Regions from separate parts of the Paenibacillus sp. FSL K6-1217 genome, predicted to be linked through region 1. Evidence: riboswitches for the same ligand, from Rfam matches in the RefSeq annotation. Region 1 holds a riboswitch; each other region holds the start of a gene.
The links. A riboswitch is a leader RNA that binds a small molecule or an ion and turns the genes downstream of it on or off. The one in region 1 is predicted to bind cyclic di-GMP.

Region 1 (7,783 bases):
GGTGCTGATTGACGGCCGTAATGTCTACACCAAGGAGCAGATCGAAGGCACCGGCCTGGAGTACATCTCCGTCGGCCGCCCGCAGATGGGTGGGCTTAGCGGCTTCTCCGCCAGCGTGGCTGGGGCGATCTAAGGCCGGCTCAGCCTTGCTGAACGCGCCACGCCGAAAGTCGGCTGGGCGGTGGATGAGAGGGATAGATCCCCTTGAATGTACCGAAAGCGGGCTGCACGGTGAAATGAAGAGCACAAGTGCACCTGAATCCCGGGAAAGTTGGCTAAACGAGCAAATGAGGAGCACAAGTGCACCTGAATCCCGGGAATGTTAGCTAAATGAGCAAATGAAGAGCACAAGTGCACCTGATTTCTCAAGTGTGGTTAACTAACTAGCTTCAGCCGCCGCTAACTTGAGCGGCGAGCCCTTGGCACAAGAGTCTTGAATTCCGGTCTTGAATCCTGATCTTGGATTCCATTGTCTTGGAACTCTTGGTTTCTCTAGCCGCTAACTCAGCGGAGACGCCTTGGAACAAGCGGCACTTAAGAGTCTTTGAGTCTTTGAGACTTTGAATCTTTCACCGCTGGAACAACAGCAGCGGCAACCAGGGTTTCAACTGCTGCCGCGCAAGCATAGCGGCAGCCCGGCCCTCCTTGCCGCTACAACAAGCGGCAATATCGGATCTTTAGCCGGGAGCTTCGCCTGCGGGCGAAGCGGATATAAAAAGTAAAGCCTGTTATGAAATGGAGTGGAGAGGAATTTTGGAGCTGTAGGAGCGTTAGCGTCCGCCATTGTCTCCGGATGTTATCTGCTGCAAGCAATATAATCAACAACATCTGGAGACAACAGCGGCCGTAAGCCCACAATTCCTTGCAGCGACCCTCATAACAGGCGGGATTTTAATTTACGATTCTCCCGCAATAAGAAATACCCAATAACAATACGATACGGAGGGTTCACATATGAAACTGGTACTTCTATCAGGCGGTTCCGGCAAGCGGCTGTGGCCGTTGTCCAATGATTCACGCTCCAAACAATTTCTGAAGGTGCTGGAAAGCCCGGCAGGTGAACCGGAATCGATGGTCCAACGGGTATGGAGACAGCTGGAGGAGACAGGAATGGCAGAGTCTTCTTATCTGGCGACCGGACGCAGCCAGGTGGAGATGATTCAGAGCCAGCTCGGCAGCGAAGTGCCGATCATCGTGGAGCCGGAGCGGCGGGATACCTTCCCGGCGATTGCGCTGACGGCCGCCTACCTGTATTCCATCGCTGGGGTTTCCCCGAGCGAGACCGTGGCGATTCTGCCGGTGGACCCTTACGTGGAATCCTCCTTTTTCGAAACCGTGCTGCAACTGGAGAACACCATGCTGGTGAGCGGGGCGAACCTGGCGCTGATGGGGGTAGTTCCCGAGCATGCCTCGGAGAAATATGGTTACATCATTCCGACGGGCGCAGATGCGGGAGCGAATGGCTACCTGCAGGTGAGCCACTTCCAGGAGAAGCCGGACCGCGTGCAGGCCGAGGAGCTGATCAGCCGGGGGGCACTGTGGAACTGCGGAGTATTCGCTTTCCGTCTGGGCTACCTGCTGGATATTCTGCAGCGCAAAGGGCTGCCGCTGAATTACGAGGAGCTCCAGAAGCAGTATAAGCTGCTGTCCTCGATCAGCTTCGATTACGAAGTGGTAGAGAAAGAGGAGAACATCGTGGTGCAGCCTTATGACGGGTTCTGGAAGGACCTGGGCACCTGGAACACCCTGACCGAGGAAATGACCAGCAACCATGTCGGCAAAGGCTTCATCACCGCTGACTCCGAGGGCACCTGCCTCATTAACGAGCTGGATATTCCGATCACGGTTATCGGGGCGAAGGACCTGATTATCGCGGCCAGCCCGGACGGCATTCTGGTGACACATAAGGCCGAGAGTCCGCGGATCAAGGAAGTGCTGAAGACCTTTGAACAACGGCCGATGTACGAAGAGCGCCGCTGGGGCCACTACAAGGTGATCGATTATGTGAAATATGATGAAGGCAACGAGGTACTGACCAAGCGGATTTTCATCAACGAGGGCAAAAATATCAGCTACCAGCTGCATCACAAGCGCTGTGAAATCTGGACTTTTGTCAGCGGTGAAGCAAGCATTGTGATTAACGAGAAGATGCACAACGTGAAGGCAGGGGATGTGGTAAGGATACCGGAAGGGACTAAGCATGCCATTCTTGCCCTTACAGATGTGGAGTTCATTGAGGTGCAGACAGGGTCTGAGCTGGTAGAGGAAGACAATATCCGTATTACTCTGGACTGGGAGGATATAGCTCTACATCAGTTCATTTCGTAGGTCTAACTTATCTATTTAACCAAATGTTACAATTTTAAATCAGGCACATAGAACTATTTTTTCGAGGAAATTCTCCATTACTATACATTAAATTTGCATATTGACGATATTTACGGTAAGAGGGATTGATCCTTCCAAAACGACAAAGGCAAACCTAATCGAAAGATAGGGACGCAAAGCTATAGGGCCTTCGCAAGAGTGGCAGCCTGGCTACCGAAAGGAAGAGAATATTGTGAAAACTTACCGTAAGTCTCGTTTGCTCCGCGCTGTGTTGTCGCTGGCCGTTGTATGGTCTGTTGTACCTGCGGGACTGGGAATCGCCCCGTCCACTGTCAAGGCTGCCTCCTCTATAGGAGCGCCAGTGAATCCGGGGGCCTCAGCCGAGGCGGTCGAGCTGCTGAACAATCTGTATGACATCACGGGAAATGGGATCATTACCGGGCAGCATGACTATTTCGAGAGTCCTGACGAATTAAGCAACAAGCTGAAGGGAACAAGCGGACAATACGCAGCACTGCACGGTTATGAGCTTGGAGCGATTGGCGGACAGACGGAGAGCGGAGTAGCCAAACAGCGCAAGAATATCGTCTGGAGTGCGACGAACTGGTCCAGAGCAGGCGGCATCGTTGCCATGACATTTCATCAGAACCTGCCGGGCACCAGATACGAATGGTCCAATGTGCAGAAGTCAATCAGCCAGGCACAGTTCAACAAATACGTAACTCCCGGCACCACGGAGTATAATGCGTTGATAACCGATCTTGATAAGGTAGCCGTCTCGCTTAAAAGCCTACGGGATGCCAAGGTTCCAATCCTGTGGAGACCGTACCATGAAATGAACGGCGGCTGGTTCTGGTGGGGCAAGAAAGACAACTTCACTGCACTATGGAATATTATGTATGACCGTTTCGTAAACGTTCATCAATTAAATAATCTGATTTGGGTATGGAACCCGAATGCGCCGAATGCCAACTCTGATCCCTATGCACGGACCTATCCGGGCGCGGACAGAGTGGATGTGCTGGCAGCAGATATATATAATAACGATTATTCGACAAAATATCATGATGATCTGACCAGCCTGGCTGGCGGTAAACCGATCGGCATCGGCGAGAACGGTGAAATGCCGAATATATCGAAGCTGAAGCTTTCCCAGCAGAATTACGTGTTTATGATGAACTGGGGCAAGATGCTCTATGAGAATAACAGCACGACAACGATCAAGAATTTCATGAATGACAGCTACACCCTGACCCGTGACCAATATAAGGCCTGGACTGCTCCGGTGGCGGTCCCTAAGCCAACCGCAACGCCATCACCAACACCAACACCAACACCAGTGCCAACGCCTACAGCAACACCAGTGCCAACGCCTACAGCAACACCAGTGCCAACGCCTACAGCAACACCGGCTCCAACCGCAACGCCAACTCCGGCTCCAACCGCCACGCCGATCCAGAAGCCGGACCCAACTCCCAGTGATACGGGGAATAAGCCTGCCAGGAACGGGCTGCTTGGAGAATACTTCAAGAACGTGACGCTCTCGGGGACCCCGGTTATGGTGCGGAGTGATGACGTCATCAGCTTCAATTGGCGTCAGGGTACGCCCAGTGCCGCACTCGGCGCAGATTACTTCTCCATCCGCTGGACCGGCCAGATCAAGCCGGCCTACAGTGAGACCTATCAGTTCTATACAACATCGGATGACGGTATCCGCCTGTGGGTGAACGGCACAGCGGTCATTGACAGCTGGGTCAAGCAGAGCGGAACGGCCCGTACCGGAAGCATAGCCTTGACTGCCGGGCAACTGTACGATATCAAGGTAGAGTATTATGAGAATGCAGGCGATGCGAATGTCCATCTGATGTGGCAGAGCCCAAGCCAGGTGAAGGGAACCGTGCCTGCAAGTGCGCTTTTCTTGGCAACAGGCAATCTATCCAACCCTGCTCCGGCTGCAACAGACGTACCGGCAGCTACAGCAGCTCCGACAACAACGCCGGCACCAGTAACGACACCAATGCCAACACCAGCGCTGACGCCAGTACCTGCACCAACGCCAACACCGGTGCCAACGCCGACAGCGGCTCCCGTTCCTTCTCCAACAGCAGCACCGGAGGAGCCTCCGGTTGTTGAAGCCCCTGCTGCCAATGGACTGTACGCGGAATACTTCAATAACATGACACTGTCGGGTGATCCCGCTGCAGTGCGCACCGATGCGGTGCTTGATTTCAACTGGCGCCAAGGCTCACCGGATGCCGCCCTCGGTATAGACTTCTTCTCTGTCCGCTGGAGCGGGAAGATTAAGCCGCTGTACACGGAGACGTATCAGATTTATACCAATTCCGATGACGGTATCCGCGTACGGGTTAACGGTGAGCTTGTAATTGACAGCTGGGTGAAGCAGAGCGGCACCGAACGCATGGGCAGTATCAGCCTGACCGCAGGCGAGCTGTATGATATTCAGGTAGAGTATTATGAGAATCAAGGGGATGCAAAAGCGCGTCTGATGTGGCAGAGTCCCAGCCAGGCCAAAGGAACGGTTCCGGCAAGCGCGCTGTTCCTCCCTTCCGCTTCCTAAGCTCATAAGGTCCGCAGCTGTGTTCATTATTGGCGCTGTTACTGGTTAAGACGTTACAATTATAAATCCTGTAAGCCACTCTTAATGGCCCTGCTTACCAGCAGGGCTACTAAGCTATAGACGACCATCCGGGAAGCGTAACCGCTCCGGGGTCTGCCGAAGCGGTGTGGCTGGAGAAAGGAGATTACATTGAACACTAACCGTAAGTACAGGCTATTTACAACTGTTTTTCCTCTTATCCTTATCCTTTCATTGCTTCCATGGGGGGAAGGGCGCAGTCTTCCGGCAGATGCCAAGGTTACCACACTGGCCGCCCCTGCCGCCGCTCCCATTAAGCCCATTAATCCTTCGGCCTCCAAGGAGGCTTCCGCACTGTTAAGCTATCTCCACGATCTCAGCGGCAAGGGGATGATATCCGGCCAGCATGATTACCTGGAGAGTCCCGATGAATTCAATAACAAGCTCAAAAATACAAGCGGCCAGCAAGCCGTTCTGCACGGATATGAGCTGGGAGCCATTGGCAACCAGTCCAAGGAGACGATCGCCAGGCAGCGGCAGGCTGTCGTGAACAGCGCCATCCGGTGGCATAAGGGCGGCGGCATTGTCGCCATGACCTTCCATCAGAATCTGCCGGGAACCGCGCCGATATGGACCAATGTGCAGAAGCCGCTTAGCCAGGATCAATTCAAGCAGTACGTCACTCCCGGAACTCCGCAGTACAAGGCTCTGGTTGCCGAGCTGGATGAAGTGGCGAAATATCTGGGCGAGCTGCGGGACGCCGGAGTTCCGGTGTTATGGCGTCCTTATCATGAGATGAACGGCGGCTGGTTCTGGTGGGGGCAGAAGGATGATTTCGCGAGGCTCTGGGATCTTGTGTATGACCGGATGGTGAATACGCATAAGCTGAACAATCTGCTGTGGGTATGGAATCCGAATGCCCCCAATAAGTCATCCGAGCCTTATGCTGCGTATTATCCCGGCACTGCCAAGGTGGATATTCTGGCCGCCGACATTTATGACAATGACTTCAAGCAGTCTTATTATGACAGCCTCCTGAAGCTTGCGGGCGGCAAACCGATAGGCATCGGGGAGAGCGGAGAGCTCCCAGACCCTGTAATCATGTCTCAACAACAAAGCAAATGGGTATATACGATGACATGGGGCAAGATGCTGGTTGAGAATAACCCGCCCCTCAAAATCCAAAGCTTCATGAACCATAAATACACAGTGTCCCGGGATGACTACAAGCTCGCCATGGGCATCAAAACGCAAGCCGCAGCGGCTATCAGCACAAAGAACGGTCTGAGAGGCCAGTATTATGGCAATATGGACCTGTCCGGCACACCGCTGCTTACCCGTAACGACAGTACCATTCAGTTCAACTGGCATGGAAATTCACCGGCATCCGGCCTTCCCAAGGATTCATTCTCGGTACGCTGGACCGGGACCCTTAAGCCTCTCTACAGTGAAAAGTATACATTCACCGCTTCTTCGGATGACGGCATCCGCGTCTATATCGGCGGCAAGCTCCTGATCGACAGCTGGAAGAATCAGAGCAGCGCCAGCAGGGAGGGCAGCATCACGCTCTCCGCGAATACCCCGTATGCTATCAAGGTAGAGTATTACGAGAACCGCGGGGATGCCAGCGTCAGTCTGATGTGGAGAAGCCAGAGCCAGAAGCAGATGATTGTTCCCCAGAGTGCGCTGACGCTTCCTTAAGGAAGCCTCGCAGAAGACGAAGCGTGACGTAAACCCGGTGTAGTACAGACCCCCGGAAGAAAGCGAGGACAAGGGAATGAGGAGTAGACTTCAAAAGAAACCCACTAAACACTTTCACCGCCTACTAAAATTTGCAGCACTGATCATCTTGATTCTGTTGTCCGTCTCTGTCTTCGGAGATGAGAGGACGAATGACGGCGAAGCGGACGTCGATCTGTCTTCATTGTCGGCGGCCAAGGATGCCGGTCCTGAGATGCCGGAAGGAACTCTTCTATGGAAGCTTGGCAAGCATGACGGCTCTGCCGCTGAGTTCAAGGCGGCGGGTTCAAACGGGGTGAAGGAGAGGCTCAGCATAGCTTCATCCACTGCGAGGTCGGCAGAGCTGAAATCGCTGCCCTCCGGCCTCCACGGGGAGACCAACCCGGAGCTGCGGATTCAGTATGAGCTGGATAAGATCCCGGAGCACGGGGTCTTATTTCGCGTCAGCATTATCGATGCGTACAAATCCGTACCCCAGATGAGCGTGTTCTCCAACCGCCAGCTCTCAGGCATCATTCAGATTGCCGGGATTGCCGGAACCGGCAGCAAATACGACTTCCGCAAATCCTATGAGCTGTACATCCCCAAAGAACAGCTCATCAGCGGCACCAACGAGCTGACGCTGCGGACGGCCCGGGGAATCTATTCCTCGGAGGCCGAGGATAAGTACAACTGGTGGACATGGGATAATCTCAGTCTGGAGGCGCTGAAATCTCCGATTAAGGAGCCGATTCACGGCAGCTATACGCTGACCGGGACGGTGGTGAACAACAAGCAGTTTTATTTTGACGAGGGTGCGGTTACCCATCTGCCCTATATTATGAAGTGGCTGGGCGTAGCCTATAGCGGCAATATTATGCGGACCAGCTGTGCCAGTGATGTGGGCCGCTCCTGTGAGAACATGGATGATTACTACAAGGTCCTGAAGGATTACAATATGCAGGCTGTAGCTCTCTATCTGTACACAGGAGATATCAAGCTTAAGGCGGACGGAACCCTGCCCGAGGAAGCCGAGAAGAAGCTGACGGATTATTTCCAGAAGTACAGCCCGTACTTCCAGTATTACGAGGTGGATAATGAACCGGGCCTGTTCAACCGTTCCAAAGCGGTCAATCTGGC
Region 2 (7,783 bases), 3.6 Mb from region 1:
TTGCCATGATGATGGCTCTGGCCCGTCATATTCCTCAAGCCTATGCGAAGACGATTTCCGGCGTATGGGACAGAAAGACCTTCCTCGGCGTCGAGCTGCGCGGCAAGACACTGGGCGTGCTCGGCATGGGCCGGATCGGCAGCGAAGTTGCCAAACGTGCCAAGGCCTTCGGCATGAGCATCCTCGCTTATGACCCGTTCCTGACGGCTGACCGTGCAGAGAAAATGGAAGTCAAGCTGGCTTCGGTCGATGACATTGTCCGCGGTGCCGACTTCATCACCGTTCACACACCGCTCACCCCGGAGACCCGCCATATGATCTCCCGCCCGCAATTTGAAGTGATGAAGAAGGGCATGCGTATCATCAACTGTGCCCGTGGCGGCGTAATTGATGAAATGGCATTGGTCGAAGCGATTGACAGCGGCATTGTGGCCGGTGCTGCGTTCGACGTCTTCGAGAAGGAGCCGCCTGAAGCGGACCACCCGTTCCTTACACATCCGAAGATTATCGTGACTCCGCATCTGGGTGCTTCGACGATTGAAGCGCAGGAGAACGTAGCCATCGATGTATCGGAGCAGGTGCTCCATATCCTGCGCAATGAACCGTTCATCAACGCGGTGAACATTCCGCCGGTTGCGCCTAGCGTGATGAACAAGCTGCAGCCGTACTTCACCCTCGGCGAGAAGCTGGGCAGCTTCGCTACTCAGATTACGGACGGGGCAATCCGCGAGATTCATGTGGAATATGCCGGTGATCTCTCGGATGTGGATACCCAGCCGCTTACCCGTTATGTCGTCAAAGGCGTGCTTACCCGCCACTTCGCCGGAGATGTGAACATCGTCAACTCGATGCATCTGGCGAAGACCCGCGATGTGAACGTAGTGGTGACCAAGGCCTCCAAAACCAAGGGCTTCACCAACCTCATCACGGTAACGCTCAAGGCTGAGCATGACGAAGAGCGTCTGGTTGCCGGTACCCTGCTGCAGGGCTACGGCGAACGGATTGTCAAGGTCAACAAGTTCCCGGTCGATATTGCTCCTGAAGGCCATCAGCTTGTCATCTCGCATAACGACAAACCGGGTATCATCGGACTCGTCGGCACCCTGCTCGGCGAGAACAGCGTCAATATCGCATCCATGCAGGTCGGCCGTACCATCGTCGGGGGAGCCGCCATTATGCTCCTGACCGTTGATAAGGCGGTGCCGAAGGAGGTCCTGGTGAAGCTGGCCGGACTGCCGGAGATCAACACCGCTGAGGAGATTATTCTGGTCTAGGAAGTTATTCCTACCTTTAACGGTATGAGTAAGCAAAAAAAACACTCTGAGGAGTGGCGGCAGCAGCCGCTCACTCTCCAGAGTGTTTTATATTTAGCCGGAAATCACGAATGGCGGCACCTGCCGGCCGTCCATATCCGTAAAGCCATATTTCCGTGCCAGCTCCCCTACCTTCTGGGGAGTACCAGTCATGGAAATCACTTCAGGATCAGCAGCAAGCGCTGCAACCGCGCGGCCGATATAGGCTGTGGATTCGGTGGTACTTAGCCCTTCCTCCTCCTGCCAGTGCTCCTCATCTGTGCCGAAGCTGTCCAGGACCAGCTCCGTCCGCATCCAGCCCGGTGAGAGCGGTATGACCGCGATGCCATCGGCAGCCAGTTCGAGCGATAATCCGTAGGCCATGCGCACCAGCGCATTTTTGGACAGATCATAATAGAAATTGCCGGTGTACTTATACTCATCCCAAAAGGTCGTATGAACGATTAATTTCCCCGCCCCCGCTCCTTCGCTGCGCATCAGCGGAATGGCATAATAATTGGTCATCAGCTGTGCCCGGATCCGTTCCCTTTCAGCTATCTTGCCCGGATTAGCAGATCATTTGCGCTAATCCTTACTCTTGTCTAATATATATCCTATACATGACAACCACTGACATATATAAATAATATTCATGTAGGGAGGCATCCGAATGAGAGCGGACCGTCTGATCACTATCATTCAACTCTTACAGAGCCGCGGCAAAATCAGCTCCAAAGAGCTGGCGCAAACGCTGGAGGTATCGGAGCGTACGATCTTCCGGGATATGGAGGCGCTCAGCTTCTCCGGCATCCCCGTGCTGGCGGAGCGCGGCCGGGAAGGCGGCTGGAAGCTGGCTGACGGCTACCGGAATTCCCTGAGCGGAATGAACACCAAGGAGATTGCCGCGCTGCTGGTGCCCGCTGATCCGGCGATTCTGCACGCGCTGGGCATTCAGGAGGAGTTCTCCTCAGCATCCCGCAAGCTGCAGGCCGCTGCTACCAGGCAGCCCCTCACCCCCTTCAGCTTCCTCAGCCAGCGGATTCACATCGATGGTGCCGGATGGCATCCCTCCGGGGAGACTTACCCTTGCCTCTCCGCTTTGCAGTCCGCTTTATGGGAGAACCGCAAGGTGAGCATCACCTATCTGCGCGGGGAGGATGTTGCCGAGCGGCTGATTGCGCCGCTGGGTCTGGTAGTCAAGCGCGGCGTATGGTATGTAGTCGGGGAGCATGGCGGCGAACTGCGGACCTACCGGGTCTCCAGAATCTCTGAGGCCAAAGTCTCAGATGAGCCTTTTGAGCAGCCTGAGGATTTCGACCTGTCCCGGTATTGGGAGACCTCGACTGCTGCGTTCAAATCTGCCTTGCCCCGGTACCCCGTCAGCCTGCTGGTCAGGGACCACACTATGCAGGAGCTGGAGAAGGAGCGATACGTCGCCCTACTGCACCAGGAGCCTTCTGAGGACCCCTGCTGGATCAGGGCCGAGGCCGAGTTCAACACGCCGGAGTCTGCCTGCCGGATCATTCTGTCCCTGGGTCAGGGCATCAAGGTAACCGCACCGCCAGCACTTGCGGATACGGTGGCTGCTGCTCTGCGTGAGGCGGCAGCTTTATATGATTTTTAACAATAGACCAAATGCACTAGTATCCCCTATAATATGACAATACACATTCTTATTTATAGGGGGAACTTTCATTATGGGCTGGATGAACAAGCTGCCGTTGAAACAAAAAATCGTCACCGGATGTTACCTGGTTGCCGCTTTATTCGCTGTTCCAGTATTAATTACGCTTATCTTTATGGACAGGCTGCTCATCGGCATTATCCTTGTCGCCGTCCTGGCAGCACTGACTTACCCGCTTGCGCGCTTCATTGAGAGAACGCTTACATCTTCATTTGAGGATATCTCCAATGTGACGCACACGATCGCCAAAGGAGACTTCACCAGCCGGGCCGACGAGAACGGCTCCATGGGTGACATCAGCCGTTCCTTCAACACCATGATCGATAAGCTCAAAAAAATCCTCACCGATGCCTCACAGATTACCCGGCAGGTGATGGACGCCAGCCGCGGGATTGAAGACAAGAACCAGAACCTGAAATTTGTCATGGCGCAGGTGGCCTCCTCCTCCAATGAACTGGCTCTCGGCGCTAATGAAATCTCCGTCGATATTGCCGACATGACTGAATCGATCAAGGACATCGAAACCAAAGTCTCCAATTATACGAATTCCACCAAGGAAATGAACAGACGATCCGTCCATACACTGGAACTGGTGGAACAGGGGCGGCAATCGGTGGATACCCAGGCTGAAGGCATGCGCAAGAATATCCAGGCTACCCAGAAGGTGGCGGATACGATCGAGGCCCTGTCACAGAACGCACGCGGCATTACGATGATTACCAAGACGATTACCGAAATTGCCGAACAGACCAATCTGCTGTCGCTCAATGCTTCCATTGAAGCAGCCCGTGCAGGCGAGCACGGCCGGGGGTTCGCTGTCGTTGCCCAGGAGGTCCGCAAGCTGGCCGAGGAATCCACTGCTTCCACCAAAGAGGTGTTCGGGCTGGTACGAAGCATTGAAGCGGATATCAAGCAGGCCATTGATAACATCGCCATCAACGAAGAGGTAGTCCAGGTGCAGAATGAGATGATTACGGAGACGGCTAATATCTTCGCCCAGATCGTACATAGCGTCCAATACATAACCGAGCAGATCGCCTCCTTCTCCGCAGAGAGCGATCTGATGCTGGAGAGCGCGCTCAAAATCTCCGGGGCAATCGAGAATATCTCAGCCATCACCCAGGAGACAGCCGCAGGGACCGAAGAGGTATCCGCAGCGATGAACGAACAGATTCATGCCCTGCAATCCGTAGCCGAAGAGACGGAGAAGATGACCTCTGCTGTCTTCAACCTGCAAAAAACGATCCATATTTTCAAATTCTAGCTTCTGCCCAGAGAGACACGCCTGCGGGATTTCCTGCGGGAGGTGTCTCTTTTTTCGGGCAAAATGAAGATTGTTCTGTAATATTCACAAATTGTTGAAATTGTGCATAAGGGTAAAATACCTGCTTTGCACTTCTTTACTATAGACGTTCTATAGTCATAGCTTGTCTGAATGTCAAAACCTTACCCGACTAATCCTTAAGTCCTATGAACGTATTTTGCAATGCTGTAAATCTAGTAAATTCATAACGTTTTGCAGTGGATCGCGGATGCAATGAGTCTTTATGCTTACTTCCGACAATTTCAGCTCATCCTATCTATTTGCATTTTAAGACTTTAGTCTTCCAGAGACAACCATTTTCAAAAGTTTGAAAATCCAAATATTTATCCTTTTTCAATCCTGAATATTCGTCAAATTCCGAGTTTCTTCTCATAGGGGTTATTGACAAAAGAGGAGCAAGGAATATATTGTAAAGGAAAATTCTCCTTAGAACCATTTATAACCGCATACCGGCAAAATTCACCGAAAGGGAATGACGCAAAGCCATGGATCTACAGTCTCATTTGTGAAGTGGGACCATGACAGCCAGGTTGCTGAAAAACTGTGAACGCCTTGGGTTTCGCGTTTGATTATGGTGATTCGTGCAACAGACCTGTGCTCCTAAATTTGAGTACAGGTTTTCTATTGCTGACTTATACAAATAACACTTGCGGGGTGGATGTTCTGAAGACAGTTGCAGATTATATGGCGGAAACATTATCCAATCTGGGAGTCACACATTCTTTTGGAATCATAGGGAAATCCATTTGCCCCATTGCTTTGAAGATGGTTGACTATGGCATAGAATTCATTCCCGGCCGGCATGAGTCCAGCTCCGGCTTTGCAGCCGGCGGTTATGCGCTCAAAACTGGCAGTCTCGGAGTAGCCTTCGGCACCTCCGGTCCGGGCGGAACGAATCTGCTCACCGCAGCAGCGCATGCCAAGGCTAATAATCTTCCCGTCCTCTTCATCACCGGCCACCAGTCCATCAAGGAGCTGGGCATTCCCCAATGCCAGGACTCCACTTCCTATCTGGCTGATTTGGCGGATATGTTCCGGCCGGCGACCCTCTTCAGCAAGCTTGTAGAACGCGGCGATCACTTCAGCACTATTTTCAACCATGCCTTATCCATTGCCCTCGGTGACCGCAAAGGTCCGGTCCATCTGTGCATTCCGTTTGATGTACAGACAGAGCGGCTAGCGGAATGCCGGATTGTTCTGCCGCAGCGCGAAGGGCTGGTCAGCTATCAGAACTATGAACGGGTCATCACGGCGATCAATGAATCCGCCAGACCTCTGATCATTGCCGGTAAAGGCGTTAACCGCTCAGGGGCACATCGGGAGCTGGTCCAGCTGGCCGAAACCTTCAACATTCCTGTAGTTACCTCTCCAGGCGGCAAAGGCGCCATAGCTTATGACCATCCGCTCTACCATGGTCCTGTCGGCGTCGGCGGCTCCTCGCACGGGGATGAACTGATGAACAACAGCGACCTGTTCATTGTTCTGGGCTCCCGCCTCAGTGATATGACTATCTGTAACCTGAAGCCGGAGAATCATCCGCGGCAGCTGATCCAGTTCGATGTAGACCCTACCTTTGTCGGCAAAATACTGACCTCATCCACCATCTCAGTCGGCGGGGATTTACGGGACAACCTGGCACTGTATCTTCAGAAGCTGGCCCCCTCTATGGTGACTAGGCATGAAATTACAATCTCAAACGATTACAATGATGAGCTGCCCGTGCTGGCGGGACTCTCCCTGGCCTCGGTTATGAGCACGATGAGCAGTCTGATTCCTTACAACAGCAGCGTGTTTGTCGATGACGGCAGCCACGGGTTCACCACTGTCAAATGGTTCAATGTGCGCAGGCCCGGCAGCTTCATCTTCGATGCCTACTTTGCCTGCATGGGCAATTCCATTGGCATGGCGATCGGTGCCAAGACTGCCTCTCCCGGGGAGACCGTCTTCTGTATTACCGGGGACGGCTGCTTCATGATGCTCGGCAGTGAAATCAACACAGCTGTTTGCAAGGACATTCCGGTGATTTTTATCGTGGTGAACAATATGCAGCTGGATATGGCGCTTAAGGGGATGGAGAAAACCACTGGCCGGATTGACGGTACGATCTTCGAGGTTCCGATGGACGCCGTCAAATTCGCCGAATCCCTGGGTGCAGCCGGGTTCCGCTGTGAGACTCAGGAGGAGTTCGCTGCCGCAATCCGCGAAGCGGTAGCGCTGAACAAGGCGGCTGTCATTGAGCTGCTGACGGACCGTGATGAAATGCCACCTACGGCCCACCGCACGCTGGATCTTACGTAAGCAAGCCCTTTCGCACACCCTATCTAACCTACTATCAGGAGGCTACAGCGTGAACAAGAACATGAACAGCGGACTCGATCATTTCTCGAATCTCTCAGGAGATTATGGGGCCAAGGCCCTGGCTCCGATCAAAGAGCATTTTCCGGAATTGGCGGAGTATATCATGGGCAATGCCTATGGCGATATTTTTCAGCGGACCACGATTGGCTCTGACTGGAAAGAGATCGCGGTGATCTCGTCTCTGATTACGATGGGGCAATATGAGCAGTTGGGTGTTCATTATGTAATGGCGCTGCGCGTGGGCATAACCGTTGAACAGATCAAGGGTGTGCTGCTTCATCTCGTCCCTTGCGTCGGTGCCCCACGGGTAATTTCAGCCTTTAATGTGCTGCTGGATACCCTGGAAGAGATTAGATAAAATTCTACACAATTCTACAAATTTCGACTTTTGGGTTGCATATTTTAGCATCATCTGGTTATAATGGAGGCAAAATATCCCAATTCCAAATGCGGTTTGTCAAATAGAGTCGCAGTCATCACGTTTTGGAGGTATTACAAATCACACTTAGGGAGAGATCAACATGGGACAATTTATTTTGAAGACAGACACTGCGAAGAAGGTAATTAATATCGAGCTGGAGGGAACCTTTTCTAACGAGGACGGACTCAGATCCATACAGGCTTACCAGCAGACCATCAACCCGATTAACCCTGCTGAATATGCCCTGGATATCGACTGCCGCAAGCTGAATGTAACTGCTCCTGATGTGGTGCCGCTGCTTGAAGGCTGCTTCATCATGTTCAAGGCCGACGGCTTCCAGAAAGTTAGTCTTACCCTGGAGAATAACCCGATCCTCAAAATGCAGCTGGCGCGCCTGGGCCGTAAAGCCGGACTCGAGAACCTGGAGATCACTTCCACCGTACAAGCTTAATTCTTAATGATTACAATTTAAACCAAAATCAGCAGCTTGAAACTTTTAGGAGGTCTGAATTATGGCGGGGATTCGCATTAAGGACATTGATATCTATCATCCAGACAAAAGAATCGGCAATGAGTTTTTCATTCAGCATTTTGACGATAAAGGTATTGATATCCGCGGACTACTGGCTACTCTGGGCCGTGAAAACCGCTACAGCATCGACAGCCCGGATGAGAACTCCCTGACAATGGCTTTTGAAGCCGCA
Region 3 (7,783 bases), 570 kb from region 1:
CAGACGCCTCGCCAAAGAAATAACCGGCCTTCATCCGGGTCACCAGACTGGCCACCGGCACAAACGGGAAGCTTGGCAGATGGTACATCCGCTTCAGCTGATAGGATAGCTGCGCCTGGACGGAGGTGTAGCCGCAATCGGCGACAACTGCCTTGACCTGCGGAGGAAGCTCCTCCCCGGCCGTCATCAGCACCGTGGCTCCGCCCATCGATACGCCATGCAGCACAATCTGCGCGTCCGGACCGTTCTCCTGCAGGACGAATCCGATCCATTTCAGATAATCCCGGCGCTCCGGCCAGCCAAAGCCGATATAATCACCTTCACTTTTCCCATGTCCTCTGGCATCTGGCAGCAGCACATTGTACCCCAGGTTCTCATAGTAGTTTTTGGCGGTGGCTCCCATATCCTTGGCCTTCCCGGAATACCCGTGGGCCACAATGACGGTTCGGCCGGCAGCGCGCCCCGACGCCAGATAATAGCCTTGCAGCTTGAGCCCATCCTCAGACACCAGCTCCACCTCGCGGAAGCTCTGCCGGGACACCCACTCCGCCCCTTCTCCCCACGAGGCTCCGGCCACCGGCGGCGGATCAATTTTAAGATCAGGAGTCTTGGCCAGGAATTCCTTAGGGGCCCGCTTAATGGCTACTCCATAAAAATAGAATCCGGCATATCCCACCCCACCGGCAGCCACAATCACCACCACAAGCAGGTATATCATCCACATCAACGTTCCTCCTTCCGCAAGCAACCCTTCCAGCCAGGGAATAGGATCTTTTGCTTAGCGTAATTTGAGCCTAGTATAGCACGGGAGCAAGGCCAACTAAAAATACAGCTGGGGCTAAGGCAAGATTCAGCATGAAGCTCTTTCTCTACAGTAACATTAACGGCTCGTGCGTCCTGCTCTACTCTAGGGCGAAGACGCTATCCGCTTTCTCTAGGTGGTTACTTCCCTCCAATTAGTACACTCGCCTTCTCGCTTGTGTTGTGTTCGGTTTTCGCATACATTTGCTCCTATCGCCTTCTCGCAGCACATTGTGTTCGCTTTTTAGCATACATTAATCCACTCTCGTTCTCATTCAGTCTGTGTACGGATGGAGTATGAATTACGGCGACGCTTGGGAGCACGCTCCGCAAACGGAACGTTGTTCCAATCGCTCTTGTATCCAGATTTTTTCATTCCCCTAGTCGGTGAAAATCCGGATACAAAGGCGACCGCTCCGCTTCTCCACAATCATTCCGCCCGCTCCGCTGTTTAAGAGTAGGAGTATCAAATCCTAATATCCCTTTTCCTCAATTTGTATTCGGTTTTTCGCAAACACCCAGCCTTTGACCATTAATATCAGGTCCAGGCTCCTCAGGGGCCACCCTTCAGCCATGTTCAGCAACAAATTCACTCTACGAATCATTCTAAGAACACTTATACACAAATCTATACACATCTTATACACAATAGACGGGAACCAAAATTTCCTAAACAACGAAAAAAGAGCTGCTTCCAGGAGAACGTCTTCTCCGAAAGCAGCCCTTGTCAAATCACAGGATCATTGTTTGTTTGCATACATCTCAGTTCGGGTGACTCACTTACGTTTGCCGTTTCTGGTGGTTCTTCTAAGAATCAAGCCCAGACCAGCGAGTGCCAAACCGGCAAAATAATATGGAGCAGGACTGGACTCGCCCGTCTTAGGCAGGGTTCCATCCGCAGGCACACCGCCTAGAGGAACTTCATCATCGATAACGACTACATCGGGTGCCGGTTCTGCCGATGGCAACGGCGTTGGCGCCGGTGTCGCTACTAATGGCCCAACCGCTACAGCCGTTGTCGGCGATGGTGCCGGTACTGTGGTAGCTGTTGGAGTTGCTACAGGTCCAAGCGGCAGCGGGTCATCATCTACAACCACATCATTGCTCACGATAAATCCGATAATCGGAGTCGGCGTTGGCACTGGCGGGAAACTGAACGGCGGCGATATTGGATCTGGCGTTGTTACTGGTGTCGGCGCTGGTGTTGGTGTCGGTGTTGGCGCTGCCGTCGGATCTGGTGTCGATGTCGGCGTCGGCGTTGGTGTCGGTGTTGCCGTCGGTGTCGGTGTTGGCGTTGGTGTCGGTGTTGCCGTCGGTGTTGGTGTCGGCGTTGCCGTCGGTGTCGGCTCTGCCGTTGGCGTTGGTGTCGGCTCTGCCGTTGGCGTTGGTGTCGGCTCTGCCGTTGGCGTTGGTGTCGGCTCTGCCGTTGGCGTTGGCGTCGGTACTGCCGTTGGCGTTGGTGTTGGCTCTGCCGTTGGCGTTGGTGTCGGCTCTACCGTTGGCGTTGGCGTCGGTACTGCCGTTGGCGTTGGTGTTGGCTCTGCCGTTGGCGTTGGTGTCGGCTCTACCGTTGGCGTTGGCGTCGGTACTGCCGTTGGCGTTGGTGTCGGTGTTGGATCTGGTGTCGGTGTTGGTACTGCCGTCGGCGTTGGTGTCGGCTCTGCCGTTGGTGTCGGTGTTGGTACTGCCGTTGGCGTTGGTGTTGGTGTTGGTTCTACCGTTGGCGTTGGTGTCGGTGTCGACGTCGGCGTTGGTGTCGGCTCTGCCGTTGGTGTCGGTGTTGGTGTTGGCTCTGCCGTCGGCGTTGGTGTTGGCCCTGCCGTCGGTGTTGGTGTCGGCTCTGCCGTTGGTGTCGGTGTTGGCCCTGCCGTCGGTGTTGGTGTCGGCTCTGCCGTTGGTGTCGGTGTTGGTACTGCCGTCGGTGTTGGTGTTGGCTCTACCGTTGGTGTCGGTGTTGGCCCTGCCGTCGGTGTTGGTGTCGGCTCTGCCGTTGGTGTCGGTGTTGGTACTGCCGTCGGTGTTGGTGTTGGCTCAACCGTTGGTGTTGGTGTCGGCCCTGCCGTCGGTGTTGGTGTTGGCTCTACCGTTGGTGTTGGTGTCGGTTCTGCCGTTGGTGTAGGTGTTGGTACTGCCGTTGGCGTTGGCGTCGGTACTGCCGTTGGTGTCGGCGTCGGCTTCACAGTCGGCGTTGGTGTTGGCACCGCCGTTGGCGTTGGCGTCGGCTTCACGGTTGGCGTCGGTGTTGGCTTCACGGTTGGCGTCGGCGTCGGCTTCACAGTCGGCGTTGGTGTCGGCTTCACAGTTGGTGTCGGCGTCGGCTTCACGGTTGGCGTTGGCGTCGGCTTCACGGTTGGTGTCGGCGTCGGCTTCACGGTTGGCGTTGGCGTCGGCTTCACAGTCGGCGTTGGCGTCGGCTTCACAGTCGGCGTTGGCGTCGGCTTTACGGTCGGCGTCGGCGTTGGCTTCACAGTTGGCGTCGGCTTTACGGTCGGCGTCGGTGTTGGCTTCACGGTCGGTGTTGGCTTTGGAGTTGGAGTACACACAGGTGTAGGTGACGGTTTTATGGTCGGTGTTGGTTTTACCGTAGGTGTCGGCGTTACCGTCGGTGTCGGCGTTGCTGTCGGTGTCGGTGTTACCGTCGGTGTTGGTTTTACCGTCGGCGTCGGCGTTACCGTCGGTGTCGGCTTCACAGTCGGTGTCGGCGTTACCGTCGGTGTCGGCTTCACTGTCGGTGTCGGCGTTACCGTCGGTGTCGGCTTCACAGTCGGCGTCGGTGTTGCCGTTGGTGTCGGACTCGGCGGCGGCCCCTCTCCCTCGTACATTCCAAGGTGCATCTCAACCCCGCCGCTAAAAGATTTTGCAATCAGAGTCCCATACAGCTCCGCTCCGGAATAATGGACATCCGCTCTAGGTGCGAGGATCGTCCCGAAGAATGAGGTATAAGCGATATCTACCTTAGTTGCTTCGTAGAAATTGAATAATACCTGGCTTGCTCTGCCGTTATTCATTGAAAAGCTTGGCACATTGACTGTAGACCCGCTTATATTAATAATCAACGTAGCGTTCTGGGCAATGTTGAACTGAATATAATTCGTACTCGCCAGTGTCGAGGCATCCAGATGAACCACATTGAAGCGATCCGGTGCATTTATCGTAAGCTGTCCATAATGATTATTCCCAATCTCATTCGTGTCGGCCAAGGCCCCATACTCTGCAGAACGCGAGATCAGAACCTCCTGCTCGGCCGTAAAATCTATCGGATTGCCTTTCTTCTTCGTGCCTTTAATATTGACACTAGGTTCATTGGCTGTAATGTTATCCCCGTATACCACGTTCCCGTAGATCTCTCCGCTGCCTGAATGTACAAAATTCCTGCCGGCCACAAGTACATCCGTCGGTGCAGCATCCCTATATGCTCTGGCAACTCCGTAACCTCCAGAGAGGGTAATATTCCCCGCCGCTGCAAGGCGGCCTTCGATCTGATCACCGCCTTGTGTGAAATCCCCTAAGATAAAAGCATTAAAATTGCCTGCGACCCCCAAAATTGGTGTTGGCGTATACGGCACCCCTGAAGCTGCTCTAACATCCATCCCCCACGTGAAGGCACTGGATACGGTCAATAGGCCTGCCATAAGAATGGCGGCTGTTTTACGCACTCTTTTGTTCAATAGTCCACACCTCCTAGTTACTATTCTATGAATCTTTCACCCGACTATAACAACAAAAAGACCGCCACGAAGGGTTAGCTTCACGGCGGCCGGACGACCATAGCCTCAACTTTAGAGACAGTAGATTCCTGACTTTGCGTCCCGTTCTTTCGATACGGTTTGCGTTTGTACATGATTTCGGTATGAAATTGTTGATTTTGCTTATGTATATTCGTTGTTGAGTCTATGACATTTGTTACTTTTGTACTATTTTCAGTTTATCCGCTCCCCCGCCCTGTTGTCAATCCATTCCAAGTATAATTTTTGAAAAAATCTCAGAACCCCAATCCCACAATCCCTTGTCCCCCATGGGTTTATGCATACTATCCTTCTCACCCCTACAACTGTCATTGGCTACCTGGCTCTATAATAATATTAATTTACATTATTAAAATTTGATACATATGGCCTACTTCGTCGCTGTTCCTCCCTGTTTAACTCCTAGCTTGCTCCTATTCGATGCCATTTTACCTATTCACAGACACCCCGCTCCGAAAAAAAGTGCCGCCCGTGATGGACGACACCCGCTACAAGGATTCATCTATTATTAAATAAAATGTCGCCTAAGCAGACATGAACAGTTGAACCCAACCAATCATCGATACCCAGAGCGGAACACTTAGAATGATCCCGAATACCACACCGCGGCGGAGACTTCCTTCATGACTCATTGCCATTCTCCTTTGAGCTGATTTATTTTTTCAATCTTTATTATTTCAATTTTAATATAAAATAATTCTTCGAATTTTATTGTGAATTATGTCACATTGTTACTGTCAGTTGATAATACCCATTGATTATTTTTTGAATGATGAGTTACAATGCGAATATACGTTCTCTTAGAGGGGTTGAGAGGGATGCATAGAGCAGAGAGTCAGGACAACCTGCTGGTCAAATCTTATATTTTGCTGCCGCTAATTCTATCCGCCTTCGAGCGTGATGCATCCGTGATGTCCTTAGAGCTGCGCACGCCTGCGCCTTATCTGGAGGTGATCCAGACTGCCGTCCAGGCTGCCGCTGCCGATCTGCGGGAGGTCCGTGCCGGAATGCGGGCCCGTGGTCTGAAGGTCTATGAACAGCAGCGCCTGGAAGCTGGCGTCGAAGCCAAATTCGTCTGCAGGGGTTATCACGAGCGGATGCTGCTGCTGGATGATGTGATTGCCGCCCAGGCCACTGTGCATATGCGCAGATATCTGGGGATGGAGAAGACGGAGCAGGGCGGCGCGGAGGGATAAGCCAGCGGGAGAAGTACTTTTATTGAACCTGTTCATGCAGGGCGCAGTACCTACAAAAGAAGCCTGCCGCAAGCGGCAGACTTCTGCATTACACGATGACCCGGATGCGGTTACATTAACAACGTCCAATACCCCAACGTCCCGCATATAACCACTACAGCTACCGGGTACAGGATTCTCCGGCTGACCTGATCCCTGAACACAAGAAACAAACAAAGCATACAAAGCCATGCAATTAGAAGGCTTCCCATCTATTATGCATACGCTCCTTCCCGGCAATTCTGCTTCATCTCCAGCGTTGACCGCTGTAGAGCACACTATCCTAATATATAGGAAGATTTCCCGCCGAATATCCCAATTATACCAGCTGAGTGCCAGTCCGGAGCAAATTTTTAGTCAAAATGCGATCAGGCGATTCAAAATTCCTTCTCCAGCACAGGATATTCCCAGAATCCCAGACGTCCCTTCGCGGGTATGGGATGTACCAGCGGCACAACTTCCTCCAGCTTCCAGGCGTACCTTCCTACGGTATAATTCCCGAACACATATTCATTCCCGCCCGGCCAGCCCTGCTGCACAAGCTCAGGCGTAACTTCACAGCAATCCGCAATTCGGCTGACGGCAATGATCCGGCCGGTTGGCAGATTGTCCGCCGTGAAGCCATGACGGGCCAGCAACGACTGAATAGGCTCTGTCCGGCAGATCGCCTTATTTACCTGCATCCCGGCATGAATGGCCAATGCTCCCCGGTGGGCGGTCCGCCAGGTGCGGGTTTCGATTTGCTTTTCTCCCAGCGCAATTAAGGTTGCCCACGGCTGGCGAATCGTCAGAACCTTCATAATGTAGCTTGCCTCCTCTGATGAACACCTTACTAGTCAGAATTACTACGGCCTCCTATGGGAAAGAATAATAGCTATGAAGGAGGACTGATGAGCGATGGGTAACGGATTAGATCAAGGGTATGGGGTATTAAAATGCAAAATATCCAATGAGGATAATGTCTATAAGCTAGGTTACAAAAACAATCATATTCAGGTGCTGGTTGACGTTGAAGACGATGACCACAAAAAGTATAGATTGGCCATCAACATCCGATCAAGCAATAAAGCCGAGCATTTACCGGAAGACACTGCCAATCAGGTGCTGTATTATGTGGGTGAAGATTTAAAATCGGAAGAAACAGCCCGCTGGCTCAAGCTTGAGTCCGGCTTCACGAAGATCACCAGGGAGAACCGGAGCCTTGCCCTAGATTATATCAGAGGAAACCTGGTGATTCCCAGTAAGATGGTAGCCCTGCCTAATACGAACCAAGATGACAAGGAAGACAACGATCCCCACAACAATCTCTATGACAAAATCACCTCTTACATCGAGGAAGCACACAAGCAGAAGGCCACCCTGTATGCGTTCGGCGAACCTTGGGGGCCTGTGGATAAACCCGACAAATACTTCGGCTTCTCTCCTGGACAGGGCGTTCATAATATCCACATGAATCAAGGCAATGCCGGCGGGTATTCCCGAGAAAATGGTACATGGCAGGACGGCGGAGTGCTTATTCATTTCCAGAACGCGAACAGATGGGTGGCTATCTTCCTGGCCTTCCAGTCCCAATCCTGGTGCACTAACGACCAGGGAGATGCCACTAAGCCGGTTAGTGAATGTAATCATACCAATGCTTTGTCATGAGCCAACACCATCGCATTAACCGCTGATACGATATCCTTGACATCCAACTGTTCATCCAGCCTCAAATGAAGTTGTAAGGTAGAGACTGGTGAGTGGTTAGCAGAAACGATGAGCTCAACCTCATGAGATGAAAGCACCTTTGCTTGCAGGATTTGCAGCCAGGGGATAAGATCCGGTAACGCTTTATCCTCTGAAGGACCCATTTCCATGCCATCCATCCCAATAGGTGAACGCCCGTCGAAATACTCAATCCTTAGCACAGCCTCAGAAGGGGGACTGTTCCTCTTCAAAGTCCTAGCCGCTTCCAGCTGACGGCGGGAGGTTCGTGCAGGACCGATAATTATATTCCACAAA
Region 4 (7,783 bases), 670 kb from region 1:
TTTGCTGGAGAACCGCATTAATGAGCAGGTGCATTGGAATTGAATAGGTGCGCCGGAATTGAACAGGTACATCGAAATTGAACAGGTACGCCGGAATTGAACAGGTACATCGAAATTGAACAGGTACGCCGGAGAAGGTACTTTCCATTTATGGATAGTACCTTCTTTGCATCGGTATACACTAACCCGATCGCTCCGCCAACTGGTGCCTATCCCTCACCGTCGGATCGTGTTGCAGCCACCACCTCGTATTATCTGCTTTCGCCAGATTCAGGTGCACTAGTGCTCCTCATTTCCGCCTACTGTCCACTTTCGCCAGATTCAGGTGCACTAGTGCTCCTCATTTCCGCCTACTGCCCACTTTCCCCGGATTCAGGTGCACTAGTGCTCCTCATTTCCGCCTACTGCCCACTTTCGGCAGATTCAGGTGCACTAGTGCTCCTCATTTCCGCCTACTGTCCACTTTCGCCAGATTCAGGTGCACTAGTGCTCCTCATTTCCGCCTACTGCCCACTTTTGCCGGATTCAGGTGCACTAGTGCTCCTCATTTCCGCCTACTGCCCACTTTTGCCGGATTCAGGTGCACTAGTGCTCCTCATCTCCGCCTCCTGCCCACTTTCGGCAGATTCAGGTGCACTAGTGCTCCTCATTTCCGCCTACTGTCCACTTTTGCCGGATTCAGGTGCACTAGTGCTCCTCATTTCCGCCTACTGCCCGCTTTCGGCAGATTCAGGTGCACTAGTGCTCTTCATTACTCTCCCCACTCTCCCCACTCTCCCCACTCTCCCCACTCTCCCCACTCTCCCTCCTCACCCCACCTCCCCATCCTACACCTCCAACCGTTCTTTATTAAGAACATTTATGAAAAACAGCGAGATCAGCAGATAAAGCCAGATATCGCGAATGATTTGTACTTTATTGCGAACATTCCGCTGAAATTAACATTTTTCTTTTCCAAGCCGCGCAGTGTATGATTTGCTTACGATATCGTTCTTTATTAAGAACGAATATAACGAATAATCATCAGCATGTTGAGAGGGGGCTTAGCTATGTACCCCAGATCTGCCAAGCGGCGCACACGGAAGACCCGGAAGCTCGGCCTGCGGATTCTGCAATCGGGTATGGCTGTATCTGTTCTTCTGATGTATACCTCGGGTCAGATCGGCAGCACCTACGGAGAGTTCAAGACTTCCCAGGAACAGATCAGCTCCATCGGGCTATGCCCGGTTTTCCCGGGTCAGATTGAGCAGCTGCTGTCGGAATTCAGCGGGCATCTGAATACCCTCATAGAGCTGAAGGCTTCCCTTGGCAGCTATAACATTAGTGGAGTGTATAACACTTCAGTCCCTGCCGGAGAGTTGTCGCTTGCAGAGCTGGATCAGGCTGCGGGCGAACTCTCGTCTGAGCTCACTCAAGCTGGCAGCGAGATCACCCTACTAGAGACGCAACTGAGCTTCAATAGGACGGTCTGGCAACAAATTTTGCAGGAAATTGGCAACGCAGCGGCCATTCTGCACAAGCTCGGAGGATATATGGTGAACCTCGACCCTAACTGTCTGGAAATCCGTGACGCACAGTTCTTCAACAACCTTCAGGAGAGTCTTCAACAAAGCGGGATTCTGTCGGAACCGCTGGCGGAGACGTTGAGCGGAATTGTGCAGTACCTCGGCTCGATTCATGATATCGGAGGATCATTGCCCACCGGCAATCCGGACCGTATCTTTCTCCGGCAGGATGATTACAGCTTCCCTGCTGAAGAGCCTGTTCTCTCTGTGGTAACCAGCACCTATTATGCAGATTCTCAGGTATCCCCCGCGCTGCTGGGTACGTATGAGCTGTTGAATACCGAATTAACAGTCTCCAAGGATACGCTGTCCTCCACAATCCATACCTTGCAGGAACGGCTGGCAGAAGTCGATAAGGCCAAGACGGCCCTTGAAGACAAGGCGAAGGCACAGCAAGAGGAAGAGCAACGCCTAGCGCTTGAAAAGGCCGATAAAGCCCAGGCCGAGGAAGCCGAACAGCTCGCCCTAGAGAAGCAGAAGGCTGCTGACGAAGCGCTGAAGCTGGAGCTGGAGAACGAACAAGCCAAGAATCAACCGCCCGCAACCAGTCCTCCTGACAAAAGCCAGCCGGTAGAGGAGCCTGCTCCCGAAGCGCCTGTAACGGACAATCCAGTCCCCACAGCTTCAGCAGCAGCAGAGGTTATTGCTCCAGCGGCCACGCCTGCGCCTGAGATTCTTTTACCGATGGCAACTCCAGATCATGAACCAGGCAGCGTAATTCCAGGTACTGTCGTGGACGGCGGGCAGCCCTCTCCTACAGCTACTCCGGCTCCACCATCCGATACCAGCAAAGGCGGCGAATAAGATGCGCATCCGAAAAATAGCCAATACGATCATCTCCACACTGATCCTGATCATCTTCCTGGTGCTGATCACAGCCGTTGTGATCTCCAAGGCCTCCGGCGGCGAGCCCTCCTTCTTCGGCTACCAGATCAAGACGGTATTATCCGGCTCCATGGAGCCCGGCATCCAGACCGGTTCCATCGTGGCCATTAAGCCCGGCGGGGACATGACCCGGTTCCAGAAGGGCGATGTGATCACTTTTCTGAATCCCGATAATATTCTGATTACCCACCGCGTGGTCGATGCCGAGCTGAACAGTGCTCTGGGGGAAGCCAGCTACACCACCAAGGGCGACAGTAATGATTCAGCCGACACCGCAGCCGTCAGTTCCACGAATGTGGTAGGCGAGTACACCGGCGTGACTGTCCCCTATGTAGGCTATGCCATGAGCTTCGCAGTCTCCAAAGCCGGAAGCATAGTGCTGATGATTATTCCCGGACTGCTTCTGCTCCTCTACGCGCTGTATTCTTCCTGGAAGGCCGTAGCGGCACTGGAAAAGAAGAATGTCGCGTCATCCGCAGCCAGCGGCGGAGGGCCGGATACTTTCACTGACCTCGTACAATGACCGATTGTTCTCTCCCGTTTACGAAACGCGGAGCCACAATACAGCTTGCCGGAAGCACCGGCTATGCACAAAGCAGACTCATAAGAGAGGGATGAATCAATGAACGTCAAAAAAACATTAGGTCTCGGCGTTGTATCGGCAGCATTAGGCTTAACCCTGGTCGGCGGAGGCACCTTCGCTTACTTCAGCAGTACTTCCACTTCTTCTGCTTCTTTTAACAATGGAACTTTATCACTGCAAACCGATCCTTCTGTCATTGTTAATCTCAGCAACCTCAAGCCGGGCGATACCGTCTTACGGGACTTCAAACTCAAAAATGACGGGACGCTCAATATTCCCAAAGTGGTACTGCGCACCTCATCGGCCATTACAGACGCCCAGGGAGACAACGGCTCCCATAATTTCAAGGATGATATTATCGTGACCTTCCTCCTGAACAAGGATAAGAAGGAATCGCCGCTCCTGGTCATCTCACTGGCCGATCTGGAGCAGGAGAGTCCCGATCTGGTAGCCCGGGGAATTATCGGAGCGATCTTAGGCGGAGAGAAGTCCGGCATTAAAGCCGGCACCTCGGATAACCTGACCATTCAGTTCGCCTTCAAGGAGACCCTCCAGCCGCAGAACTATTATCAGGGCGACACGCTTGCACTGACACTGAATTTCGAAGCTAACCAGGAAAAAGGCACTCTCAAATAATCCATAACAAACAAACCATCCAAGGAGGAATTAAATCATGGGAATCAAAAAAACATTGGGTCTTGGCGTAGCATCGGCAGCACTGGGATTGTCTTTAATCGGCGGGGGCACCTTCGCTTATTTCAGCTCCACAGCCACCAGCACGGCAACCTTCGCCGCCGGTACGCTGAAGCTCGGCTCTTCCTTCAATACACCGGTAGCGCTGACGAACCTGAAGCCGGGAGACTACACCGTCCGCACCTTCACCTTGTCCAATGACGGCACACTGGATATCAAATTCCTCAAGCTCGCCAGCACTTATACTGTAACCGATGCCAAGGGGGATAACGCGGGCCAGGATCTCGGAGACCACTTCAAGGTCAAGCTCCTCGATAATTCGTATACCGGCGGTTCCCTAAGCGGCCATGTGCTGTCCGAGATCTCCCTGAAGGATCTGAAAAACACCCCCAGCTATGATCTCGTAGCGGCGGGCGTACTGCCGGGCGGGATTGCCGCTGCCGGGTCCAAGACCTTCAAGATCGCTTTCGAGTTCGTAGACAACACGCTCGATCAGAACATTTTCCAGGGTGACGGCTTATCGCTGAACTGGACCTTCGATGCGCTTCAGGGACTGGGAGAAGCCAAGTAGGCAGGCAGGTCAGGGACTGAATCTGTAGGCGGAAAAGGCTTTGTCGTCCTTTGTATAGGACGGTACCGTTTCAGCGAGAACTACAAGAATAACGGCATATCCTCCCCCAGCCGGGAGCGGTATGCCGTTTATTTTTTCCCTGCTGCCCGGTTCAATGATTTTGTCCGTCTTGCGGTTTTTTGTTATACTGACTAGTGGAAACGACTTTGCCGTCCTTTTTTAGCGGCGGTACCGTTTCAGCGAGAAAGATAAGGACAATGGATTGCGCGAAGCATCATAGATGCTTATCTTTTAACAAAAAAAGTACGGAGGGCGTTGTAATCGTGTCAGATACTATGGGAAGCCGCATCCACAAACTCCGTCTGGAGAAGGGCTATTCGTTATCCGAGCTTGCGGATAAGGCTGATGTGGCGAAATCATACCTCAGTAATGTGGAACGGAATATTCAATCCAACCCCTCCATTCAATTCATCGAAAAAATCGCTGACGCGCTTCAGGTATCCATTCATGCCTTGCTGTACGGCGGACTGGCCGAGACGGAAGAACAGGCCCTGGACGGGGAATGGTTCCGGCTGGTTCAGGAGGCCATGGCCTCCGGTATCAGCAAACGTGAATTCAAGGAATTCCTGGATTACCAGAAATGGCGCATGGAACAAAAGGACAACTAAACGTGGCATTATAAGCTACAGGGGTACATGCCAGGGAGACCGCCTTCGGAGCTGAAATCCCTCCCTGACATACAGAAAAGGCACAGCTACCGTCCGCTGTGCCTTTTCTGTATGTATCCGAACAATGATGACCGCCCTTACATCGCCTGGAGCGCCTTTTCACTGAGAAACCGGCGGATATCATCCGCCGCGATCCCTGCCTGTTTGGCAGACATCAGCAAATGCACCCATTCTAAATCCAGATCAACTGCCTGCAACTCGTCATTCTCCTGGTTGGACATATCCAAGAAATCTCCTCCTAGAATTTTCGCGTCCCCAGGCAGTCCGGCCATCATAGTAGTATTTCTACTGTGTAGTATCCCTACTTTAGATCCGAGACTTTGTGCCCCTGTCTTTCGGCAGGTTTACCCTTTACTGGACCCTTTCCATCATGAAAGGATCTGGCAAGAATTAATGAAACCGTTCTCCGCAATAACATTATACAAGATCATGCGCGATTAGTGTGTCGTTTTCTGGAATTTTTTTATGATAAAATGTGAGGAAACGTAGCCGAAATTGGCAGCGGCTTGTATAAATATTCCCAGTTCCAAGTTCAAACCCCGGGTAATAGTTTAATTATACTAAGGGGAACCGTAACCGCCCCGCCATACCGCTACACGGCGACATTGTATAGAGACAATTACCCATTTGCATATATTATGGACAGTTAGAGTATTAAAGCTTATTTATGATAGTTCCGTATGAATACGGTAATGAATCATGCCGAATTGCGAACGGATTGCGCGAAAGTATGAATTGATTACCCTGCCGGAAAGTAGCACAATAAGATGAGAATGAAACCGCAAACATTTGCAGCTCCGCCAAGTGGCACACTGGATGCCTCGCGTGGAGTTTATCCGTTAGGAGGACCTATTCATGGCAGTCAAAGAGCCCTATAACGACACAGTATGGAACAAATACTACGGCCCGAACCTGGGCTACATCCAAGAGATGTATGAGCAATTTGTTAAGGACCCCTCTTCAGTTGAACAACATTACCGCGATCTCTTCACCGTATCCGGCCCCCCTCCTCTGGCTCCAGATGCCGAGAGGGCACCAAGGCCTGCCGTATCCGCAGATGCGCAGTGGCTCAAGAAGGCTGTCAAGGCCTCGAAGCTGATCGCCAATATTCGTATATACGGCCATATGGCCGCAGACATTGACCCGCTGGAGCGCAGCAGTAACCCGATGGCGAAATGGCTGGAGCTGGAGACCTACGAGCTTACACGCGAGGATCTGAATGCCCTGCCCGCTTCGCTGATCTGGGACAATGCCCCGGCGGATGTGCATACCGCTATGGATGCCGTCCATAGAATGCGCAAGGCCTACACGCAGACCATCGCCTATGAATTCGGCCATGTGCACGATGAACAGGAGCTGCGCTGGCTCAACAGCCAAGCGGAATCCATGACCTCCCCTGCCCCGCTGAATAATACAGAGCGCAAGGAGCTGCTGAAGCGGCTGATTCAGGTTGAGCATTTCGAGACCTTCCTGCACAAGACCTTCGTCGGCCAGAAGCGGTTCAGCTTGGAGGGCAATGACGCCCTCGTGCCGATGCTGGATGAGATTGTGCGGGCTGCCGCGCATGATGGCGCAGAGCATATTCTGATGGGCATGGCCCACCGCGGAAGACTTAATGTGCTGGCTCATATTCTGGGTAAGCCTTATGATATTATTTTCTCGGAATTCCATCACTCGCCGAACAAAGAGCTGTTCCCTTCGGAAGGCTCCATGGGCGTTACTTACGGCTGGAGCGGGGATGTGAAGTATCATCTCGGGGCTGACCGTGCCGTCCGCGAAGGCGAGACTGTGCGTACCCGGATCACGCTTGCCAACAACCCGAGCCATCTTGAATTCGTCAATCCTGTGGTCGAGGGCTTCACTCGAGCCGCACAGGAAGAGCGCAGCGCCCCGGGCCTGCCTCAGCTGAATACAAGCAAGGCCATGGCTGTGCTGATGCACGGCGACGCCGCCTTCCCGGGCGAAGGCATTGTCGCCGAGACGCTGAATATCGGCAAATTGCAGGGTTATCAGAATGGCGGCACCGTGCATATTATCGTCAATAACCGGATCGGCTTCACCACGGAGAGCGAGGATTCCCGCTCCACCCATTATGCCAGCGATCTGGCCAAAGGGTATGAGATTCCGGTCGTGCATGTCAATGCCGATGACCCGGAAGCCTGCATTGCCGCAGTCCGTCTGGCCAGCGCTTACCGCCATCAGTTCAAGAAGGACTTCCTGATTGACCTGATCGGCTACCGCCGCCACGGGCATAATGAAATGGATGATCCCGATACTACCCAGCCGATTGTGTACAGCAAGGTGCGCAATCACCCTACCGTCTACCGCTCCTATGCGGAACGCCTTCAGCGTGAGAAGGTAATCACTGCCGATGATGTGAAGAACATGATCGCCGAGGCCGAGAGCGTCCTCCAGCAGGCCTTCGACCAGATGAAGGAAGGCAAGCAGAAGAATGCGGAGTCCAAAACCTCCGTCGCGCTGGATAACGACAGCTCTAAGCCGCGTCCGACCGCCTTCCCGCTGGCCGGGCTGCAGGAGATTAACCGCGAGCTGCTGCGCGTACCTTCCGGCTTCAAGGTCTATCCGAAGCTGGAACGCATTCTCCAGCGCCGCAAGGATGCGCTGAATGACGGGGAACGGGTGGACTGGGCGCTGGCAGAGACCCTTGCCTTCGCCACCATCCTGAAGGACGGCACGCCGATCCGCCTCAGCGGCCAAGATTCGCAGCGCGGCACCTTCGCCCACCGTCACCTGGTCC

Region 2: it holds a riboswitch for cyclic di-GMP, as region 1 does, so the genes downstream of both, MHH28_RS10970 (thiamine pyrophosphate-binding protein) here and MHH28_RS27540 (PA14 domain-containing protein) in region 1, are expected to answer to the same signal.
Region 3: it holds a riboswitch for cyclic di-GMP, as region 1 does, so the genes downstream of both, MHH28_RS25100 (collagen-binding domain-containing protein) here and MHH28_RS27540 (PA14 domain-containing protein) in region 1, are expected to answer to the same signal.
Region 4: it holds a riboswitch for cyclic di-GMP, as region 1 does, so the genes downstream of both, MHH28_RS24655 (anti-repressor SinI family protein) here and MHH28_RS27540 (PA14 domain-containing protein) in region 1, are expected to answer to the same signal.

The regions. Positions count from the first base shown of each region.
Region 1 covers NZ_CP150271.1:6,250,734-6,258,516, forward strand. The annotation lists gene MHH28_RS27530 (UDP-glucose dehydrogenase family protein) at 1-133, shown strand, start outside; gene MHH28_RS27535 (sugar phosphate nucleotidyltransferase) at 955-2,328, shown strand; cyclic di-GMP riboswitch class I at 2,466-2,546, shown strand; gene MHH28_RS27540 (PA14 domain-containing protein) at 2,561-4,906, shown strand; gene MHH28_RS27545 (glycosyl hydrolase) at 5,159-6,625, shown strand; gene MHH28_RS27550 (discoidin domain-containing protein) at 6,702-7,783, shown strand, end outside.
Region 2 covers NZ_CP150271.1:2,432,997-2,440,779, forward strand. The annotation lists gene serA (phosphoglycerate dehydrogenase) at 1-1,274, shown strand, start outside; gene MHH28_RS10955 (SDR family oxidoreductase) at 1,368-1,817, opposite strand; gene MHH28_RS10960 (helix-turn-helix transcriptional regulator) at 1,963-2,916, shown strand; gene MHH28_RS10965 (methyl-accepting chemotaxis protein) at 2,990-4,240, shown strand; cyclic di-GMP riboswitch class I at 4,742-4,838, shown strand; gene MHH28_RS10970 (thiamine pyrophosphate-binding protein) at 4,955-6,598, shown strand; gene MHH28_RS10975 (carboxymuconolactone decarboxylase family protein) at 6,648-7,016, shown strand; gene MHH28_RS10980 (hypothetical protein) at 7,180-7,530, shown strand; gene MHH28_RS10985 (3-oxoacyl-[acyl-carrier-protein] synthase III C-terminal domain-containing protein) at 7,592-7,783, shown strand, end outside.
Region 3 covers NZ_CP150271.1:5,675,896-5,683,678, reverse strand. The annotation lists gene MHH28_RS25105 (alpha/beta hydrolase) at 1-718, opposite strand, end outside; gene MHH28_RS25100 (collagen-binding domain-containing protein) at 1,578-4,469, opposite strand; cyclic di-GMP riboswitch class I at 4,551-4,643, opposite strand; gene MHH28_RS25095 (hypothetical protein) at 5,366-5,743, shown strand; gene MHH28_RS25090 (ASCH domain-containing protein) at 6,160-6,582, opposite strand; gene MHH28_RS25085 (DUF2278 family protein) at 6,680-7,429, shown strand; gene MHH28_RS25080 (hypothetical protein) at 7,408-7,783, opposite strand, start outside.
Region 4 covers NZ_CP150271.1:5,576,094-5,583,876, reverse strand. The annotation lists gene MHH28_RS24680 (hypothetical protein) at 1,050-2,369, shown strand; gene sipW (signal peptidase I SipW) at 2,371-2,973, shown strand; gene MHH28_RS24670 (TasA family protein) at 3,073-3,669, shown strand; gene MHH28_RS24665 (TasA family protein) at 3,707-4,297, shown strand; gene MHH28_RS24660 (helix-turn-helix domain-containing protein) at 4,633-4,965, shown strand; gene MHH28_RS24655 (anti-repressor SinI family protein) at 5,103-5,246, opposite strand; cyclic di-GMP riboswitch class I at 5,281-5,384, opposite strand; gene MHH28_RS24650 (2-oxoglutarate dehydrogenase E1 component) at 5,881-7,783, shown strand, end outside.